3 regions of the Saccharopolyspora sp. NPDC002376 genome follow, and region 2 is predicted to be linked to each of the others. Evidence: riboswitches for the same ligand, from Rfam matches in the RefSeq annotation. Region 2 holds a riboswitch; each other region holds the start of a gene.

Region 1 (2,256 bases), on a different contig from region 2:
CGTGGGCAGGGGTGACCCTGCTGGTCAGGGGAGGCGGTTGCGGAGTTCTCGGGCTGCTGCGCGGGGGTCTTCGGCTTCGGTGATGGCTCGCACCACCACGACGCGCTCCGCGCCCGCCTTCAGCGCTTCGTCGAGGTTGTCCGGGCCGATGCCGCCGATGGCGAACCACGGTCGGCCGTGCCCGCGGTGCTCCGCCGCGTGCTTGACCAGCTCGAGCCCGGCCGCCGGGCGCCCCGGCTTGGTCGGGGTCGTCCACACCGGGCCGGTGCAGAAGTAGTCCACGCCCGCCTCGGCCGCTGCGGCGTCGGCCTGCACTACGTCGTGCGTGGAGCGACCGATCGCGATGTGCTCGCCGATCATGCGCCGCGCGATGTCCACCGGCAGGTCGTCCTGCCCCAGGTGCAGGATGTCGGCCTCTGCGGCCAGCGCGATGTCCGCGCGGTCGTTGACCGCCAGCAGGGCGCCGTGCCGCACGCACGCCTCGGCCAGCACCTCCAGGGCCGCCAGCTCGTGGCGCGCCTCCAGCGGTGCGCCACCGGGCTGCTTGTCGCGCAGCTGCACGATGTCCACGCCGCCGGCCAGCGCGGCGTCCACGAACTCCGCGAGATCACCGCGTTCGGTGCGGGCGTCGGTGCACAGGTAGAGCCGCGCCTCGTTGAGGCGGGCGCGGATGCCGAAGCCGTCCATTCCAGGCATGCCCCACAGGGTAGCTCTGCTGCGCGCGCGAATGCGGGCTCGGAGCCGGCGTACTCGGCAGGTACGGTGTAAAGCGGTGAGCACGGGAGCCCGGTAGCGGGCTGAGAGGGGGCGTTGGCCCCGACCGTCGAACCTGATCCGGGTCATGCCGGCGCAGGGAGCGTGGAGTTGTCTGAAGAACGAACCGAGCACGTCGTCGTTGTCGGCGGTGGAGTGATCGGGTTGTCCGTCGCCTGGCGCGCAGCGGCCGCCGGGCATCGAGTGCAGTTGGTCGATCCAGCACCGGCGTCCGGTGCGTCCTTCGTGGCGGGTGGAATGCTGGCGCCGATCGCCGAGGCCTGGCCCGGCGAGGAGGAGCTGCTCGAGCTGGGCAGCGCGTCGCTGGAACGCTGGCCCGATTTCGCCGAGGAGCTGAGCCGCACGTCCGGTCTGCCGTCCGGGCTGCGCCGCGAGGGCACCCTCGTGGTCGGCGTGGACAGCGCGGATCGCGCGGAGCTGGACGAACTGGCCGAATACCTGTCCCGTCAGGGCCGCACGGTGACTCGGCTTTCGGGCCGGGAGGCGCGGCGGCTCGAACCGTCCTTGGGGCCCGCGGTGCGCGGTGGCCTCGAAGTTCCGGGAGATCTCGCGGTCGACAACCGCTTGGCGTTGGCCGCGTTGCGAGCTGCGGCGACGGCTGCCGGGGTCGAATTCGTCGCAGCAGCGGCGAAAAGCGTCCGCGAGGGCGCGGTGGAGCTCGAAGATTCCACTGTGGACTGCGATGTTGCGGTGATCGCCGCAGGCGCGCACTCCGGTTCTCTGCACCCCGCGCTGCGCGATCGGATCCGCCCGGTGAAGGGCGAAATCCTGCGTCTCCGCGCACGGACCACTGCGCTGCCGCCGCCGAGCCGCACCGTTCGCGGTCCCGTGCACGGCCGCCCGGTCTACCTGGTGCCGCGCGACGACGGGGGACTGGTGCTCGGCGCCACCCAGTACGAGGTCGGGTTCGACACCGAAGTCACCCTCGGCGGAGTGCGCGACCTGATCGCCGACGCCGAGCAGGTGATGCCGGGCATCGCCGAGTACCAGCTGGTCGAGGCCAAGGCCGGGCTGCGGCCCAGCACCGACGACAACCTGCCGGTGCTCGGCTGGCTGGAGCCGGGCGTGCTGGCCGCCACCGCGCACCACCGCGGCGGGTTCCTGCTCGCCCCGGTGACCGTGGACGCGGTGCTCGCGCTGCTGCGCGGCGACGAACCCGACGCGCTGATCAAGACCACCGATCCGAGCCGATTGGGAGGACAGCAGTGAACGTCGTGATCAACGGGAAACGGCAGCAGGTCGCCGACGGCGCCGTGCTCGCCGCGGTGCTCGCGGAGTTCGGAGTGCCGGACCGGGGTGTGGCGGTGGCCGTGGACGGTGCGGTGGTGCCGCGCGCGAGCTGGCTGGAGACCGAGCTGAACCCCGAGGCCACGATCGAGGTCCTCACCGCAGTGCAAGGAGGGTGACATGGACGACCCGTTGGTGATCGCCGGTCGCGAGTTCGGTTCGCGGCTGATCACCGGGACCGGTGGGGCGACGAAC
Region 2 (2,256 bases):
GGCTGGGGCTCGCACCAGCTCACCGTGGTGCCCAACGGCGACGTCCTCCCCTGCCCCGCCGCACACGTCCTGCCGCTCCCACACCCCAACGTCCGCACCGACGCGCTGGGCCGGATCTGGTCGGATTCACCGATGTTCCAGGCCTTCCGGGGAACCGACTGGATGCCCGAACCCTGCCACAGCTGCCCCCGCCGAGAAGTCGACTTCGGCGGCTGCCGCTGCCAGGCCTACCTCCTCACCGGGGACCCAGCCCGCACAGACCCGGTCTGCATCCTCTCCCCAGACCACAACATCGTCACCGAAGCAGTCCAAGCAGCCAACGAAGAACACCGCGAAAAAGTCCTCACCCCACGCCCCCACCCCCGCGACATCCCGTAGGTCGTGAGTGCACAGCAGTGCTAGAACACCGCTACGCACTCACGACCTACGACTGTGCACTGTGGATTCGCTGGTGGTCGCATTGGCAGGCGGGCAGTTTTTCCCAAAATTCGGGCTCTTCTGCCGTATCCGTGGGCCGATGGGACGGCACCATCGTGTCAGCAGCGGTGTTACAGGGCGGACGAACGCGCGCAGAGGTGGCGTTGAGAGCAAGATTTCTTTGGGGTTCAAAGCGGTAGGTGGCCACCCTGGCAGGCGAGCCAGTTTTTTCCTGAAATTGGCAACGTTTTAGACGAAACGTGCAGTGGGCACCGACGCCAATTTCAAGAAAAACTGCCACCGTCACCACCTATCGCTCCGCCATGGACCGACGTCCCGGAGGGACGGAGCTCACGCGCGTCGCCCTATATCGCCACTGTTCGCAGGGTGGTGACGTCCGTCGACACAGCAGGAGGGCCCCAGTTCCGCCAAAATCGCTTCTCAGGTCAGGTGACCCCCCTCGGCTTTGAACCCGAAGGGACCCCTCCAGAAGCGCACTCCCCATGGATCCGGCGGGAGGGCCCAGGGCTCAACGAATCCACTGATCGCTACGCCCGGCAGTTGACCCACTGCGGACAGTTTCGTCCGCCGCCAGCACCACTCCCCCGGACGGAGTCGGTGTTGAGAGCGTTGATGCGGGAGGTAGTGTGTGGGGCTGATGACAGGGGAGCGCCGTTGTGAAGGGCGCTGAGAGTGCGGGTGAGCCGCAGACCCTCCGAACCTGCTCCGGTTAGCACCGGCGAAGGGAGTTCAAGTGGTGCGCGGTGCCGCTTTCCGCTATCGGACGATCGATTTCGTGACCGTGGCCATGCTCGGTGTCGCGATCGGCGTCGCTTTCTGGGGCTGGTCCCAGCTCTACCAGGTGTTGAGCACCTTCTCCGTATTCGCCTTTCCGCCCAGCGCCGGCCTCTTCGGGGGTCCGTGGCTGCTCGGTGGCGTGATCGGCGGTCTGATTGTTCGCAAGCCCGGGGCCGCGCTGCTGACCGAGGTCATCGGCGCTTCCGTCGAGGCATTGCTCGGCAACAGCTGGGGCCTGTCGACCGTGGTCTCCGGGTGCGTCCAGGGGCTGGGGGTTGAGCTGGTCCTGGGCGTGTTCCTGTGGACCCGGTTCGGTCCCCTGGTCGCCGCGCTGGGTGCTGCGCTCGCTGCGGCGTTCGAGTCGTTCTACGAGTGGCAGGTCTACTACGTGGACTGGGCGCTGCCCTACCAGCTGGCTCACCTCGGGTTCTTCGTGATCTCCGGAGTCGTCATCGCCGGTCTGGGCGGCTGGGCACTGGTTCGCGGTCTGGCCGCGACCGGGGCTTTGGACGCCTTCGGGCCCGGCCGGGAGCACCACGAGCGGACAGCGGTGTGACGATCTCAACGGGGCTGCGCGCTGAGCTGCGGGGCTTCAGCTGGAAGCCGCTGGGACGGCGCGCTCCCACGATCCACGAGCTCGACCTGCGCATCCGGCCCGGCGAGCGGGTTCTGCTGGCCGGGCCGAGCGGGGCGGGGAAGTCAACGGTCATCCACGCCCTGGCCGGTGTGCTCGGCGGCGCGCTGCCCGGTGAGGCCAGCGGGGACGTCCAGGTCGACGGCCAGATCGGGCTGGTGCTGCAGAACCCCGGGTCCGCGGTGGTGGCTGATCGGATCGGCCGCGATGTGGCGTTCGGGCCGGAGAACAACGGGATCCCTCGGGAGGAGATCTGGCGGCGGGTCGCCGAGGCCCTCGAGCTGGTCGGCTTGGACTACCCGCTCGACCGGCCGACGTCGGCGCTGTCCGGCGGCGAGCTGCAGCGCCTCGCTCTCGCCGGGGTTCTGGCGATGCAGCCCTCGATGCTGCTGCTCGACGAGCCGACT
Region 3 (2,256 bases), on a different contig from region 2:
CGCAGCTGCCGGTCGACGACGGCCCGATCGGTGTGCTCGGCGGCTCGCTCGGTGGGGCCGTCGCGCTGCGGATCCTGGCCGACACCGGGATTCCCGTCTTCGCCGCCGCTGTCGTGAACTCCGCCATCCGGATCCGGACCGTCGTCGACATGTTCCCGGGCGAGTACTCCTACGACGCCGAATCCGCTCGGGCTGCCGACAGCCTGGACTTCATCGCCAAGGCGGACACCATCGCCGAGCGCGCGCCGCTGCTGGTCGTCAGCGGTGAGCTCGACGCCCCACCGCTGCGCGCCGACGCGTCGCGCCTCGTCGACGCTGTGGGGGAGCGGTCCGAACTGCTGTCCATCCCCGGATTGGCGCATGCGCTCGCCGATGAGCCCGGCATCGAGCCCGCACCGCAGCTACCGCTGGCCCGCGAGGTGGACGACGGCCTGACCTCGTGGTTCCGCCGCCATCTCTCGTAGATCGCCGTTTCCGCAGGTCGTTGACCTGATCGATGTGCATGTTCGGTCCGGTTGACCGTGGGCCATTGGGTGTGTTCGGTTTCGCGCTCCTTGTCGCTGCGGACGGCCGGGGTGATCCTGGGTTGTTTGCGGAGGGTGCGCAGATGACCGAGTTGGTGTTTCCGGAGTTGCGGCGTCGTCCGGTGGTGGGGCTGGCTCCGGTGCGCGGGGTGCTGGTGCGGTGGTTGGCCGCTGATGGGAGCGCCGTGCACGTCGGCGACCGGTTGGCCGAGGTCGGAATGGACGGCGAGGTCGTCGGGTGGGTGTCGGCGCTGGCCACCGGGACGCTCTGGCACCAGGTGCGGGCCGGTGAGGCGCTCAGCGCCGGTGCGGTGGTGGGGCTCATCGACTGATGGCCCTCTCTCGGGTTAGGTTGGTGCGAGTGACGCGGGGTGCCCGGTTTCGGCCAGGCTGAGATCAGACCCGTTGAACCTGACCTAGCTCGTACTAGCGGAGGGACGTCATGGTTCCGAACGTGCTGACCATCGCGGGAACAGACCCCAGCGGTGGCGCCGGAGTCCAGGCAGACCTGAAGGCCTTCTCGGCGCACGGCGCCTACGGCATGTCCGTGATCACCGCCCTGGTCGCGCAGACCACCACCGGGGTTGCCGAGGTGCACGAGGTGCCGCCGGCGTTCATCACCTCGCAGCTGGTCACGCTGCTCGACGACGTGCGGGTGGACGCGGTCAAGATCGGCATGCTGGCCAACGCCGAGGTGATCCGCGCGGTGGTCGACGTGCTGGACCGCTACGCGCCGCGGCACGTGGTGCTGGACCCGGTCATGGTCGCCAAGAGCGGGGACCGGCTGCTCGCGCCGGAAGCGGTCGGCGCGCTGCGCGACGAGCTGCTGCCGCGGGTCGACCTGATCACCCCGAACCTGCCGGAGGCGGCAGATCTGCTGGGGGAGCCGGAGCTCGTCGAGGTCGACGGCATGGCCGCGCAGGCCGAACGGCTCGCCGGGCTCGGCGCCAAGCAGGTGCTGCTCAAGGGCGGCCACCTGTCCGGTGAGTCCAGTGTGGACCTGCTGTACGGCGACGGGGGCGCCGAGTTCCTGACCAGCGAGCGGGTCGTGACCACCAACGACCACGGCACCGGCTGCACCCTCTCGGCCGCCATCGCCGCGCTGCGCCCGCAGCGCCCGGACTGGCTGACGGCTGTGCGCGAGGCCAAGGAGTACCTGACCGAGGCGCTGCGTGCGTCCGAGCGACTGGACGTCGGCCACGGCCACGGGCCGGTGCACCACTTCCACCAGTGGTGGTGATCTTCCCGCGGTTCTGATCGAACTCGCGGATCACCGGCGCGTCGGCACCACGGCACGCCGGTCGTTGTGGACAACGCCCGCGATTTCAATGGAGATCGCACGTCTGATTTCCATTGAAATCGCGGTCCCCGAGAGAGGACTTCGATGAGCAAGCTTCCCACCCCGGCCGCCGACGGGTTCTGCGCGCAGGCCTGGGAGCACACCGCCGAGCTGCGGAAGGCGATCGTCGAGCACCCGTTCAACACCGGGCTCGCCGACGGCAGCCTGGACCGCGAGGTGTTCGCCTTCTACATCGTGCAGGACGCCCGGTACCTGGTCGGGTTCGCGCAGGCCCTGGCGGCCGCGGCGACCCGGGCCGACAACGCCGAGGACGCCGCGTTCCTGTCCGGCGCCGCCCAGGGTGCGCTGGTCGAGGAGCGTCGCCTGCACGCCGGGTACGTCGCCGAGTTCGGGCTGTCGGACGAGGAGATCGCCGGGATCGACACCTCGCCG

The links. A riboswitch is a leader RNA that binds a small molecule or an ion and turns the genes downstream of it on or off. The one in region 2 is predicted to bind thiamine pyrophosphate.
Region 1: it holds a riboswitch for thiamine pyrophosphate, as region 2 does, so the genes downstream of both, thiO (glycine oxidase ThiO) here and ACWCO2_RS23355 (ECF transporter S component) in region 2, are expected to answer to the same signal.
Region 3: it holds a riboswitch for thiamine pyrophosphate, as region 2 does, so the genes downstream of both, thiD (bifunctional hydroxymethylpyrimidine kinase/phosphomethylpyrimidine kinase) here and ACWCO2_RS23355 (ECF transporter S component) in region 2, are expected to answer to the same signal.

What each region holds. Positions count from the first base shown of each region.
Region 1 is NZ_JBSFBZ010000009.1:49,195-51,450, forward strand. It holds gene thiE (thiamine phosphate synthase) at 25-696, opposite strand; TPP riboswitch at 769-873, shown strand; gene thiO (glycine oxidase ThiO) at 865-1,983, shown strand; gene thiS (sulfur carrier protein ThiS) at 1,980-2,180, shown strand; gene thiG (thiazole synthase) at 2,182-2,256, shown strand, end outside.
Region 2 is NZ_JBSFBZ010000037.1:38,428-40,683, forward strand. It holds gene pqqE (pyrroloquinoline quinone biosynthesis protein PqqE) at 1-378, shown strand, start outside; TPP riboswitch at 1,071-1,182, shown strand; gene ACWCO2_RS23355 (ECF transporter S component) at 1,214-1,771, shown strand; gene ACWCO2_RS23360 (ABC transporter ATP-binding protein) at 1,768-2,256, shown strand, end outside.
Region 3 is NZ_JBSFBZ010000050.1:14,220-16,475, forward strand. It holds gene ACWCO2_RS27535 (alpha/beta hydrolase family protein) at 1-464, shown strand, start outside; gene ACWCO2_RS27540 (hypothetical protein) at 608-856, shown strand; TPP riboswitch at 882-979, shown strand; gene thiD (bifunctional hydroxymethylpyrimidine kinase/phosphomethylpyrimidine kinase) at 967-1,764, shown strand; gene tenA (thiaminase II) at 1,909-2,256, shown strand, end outside.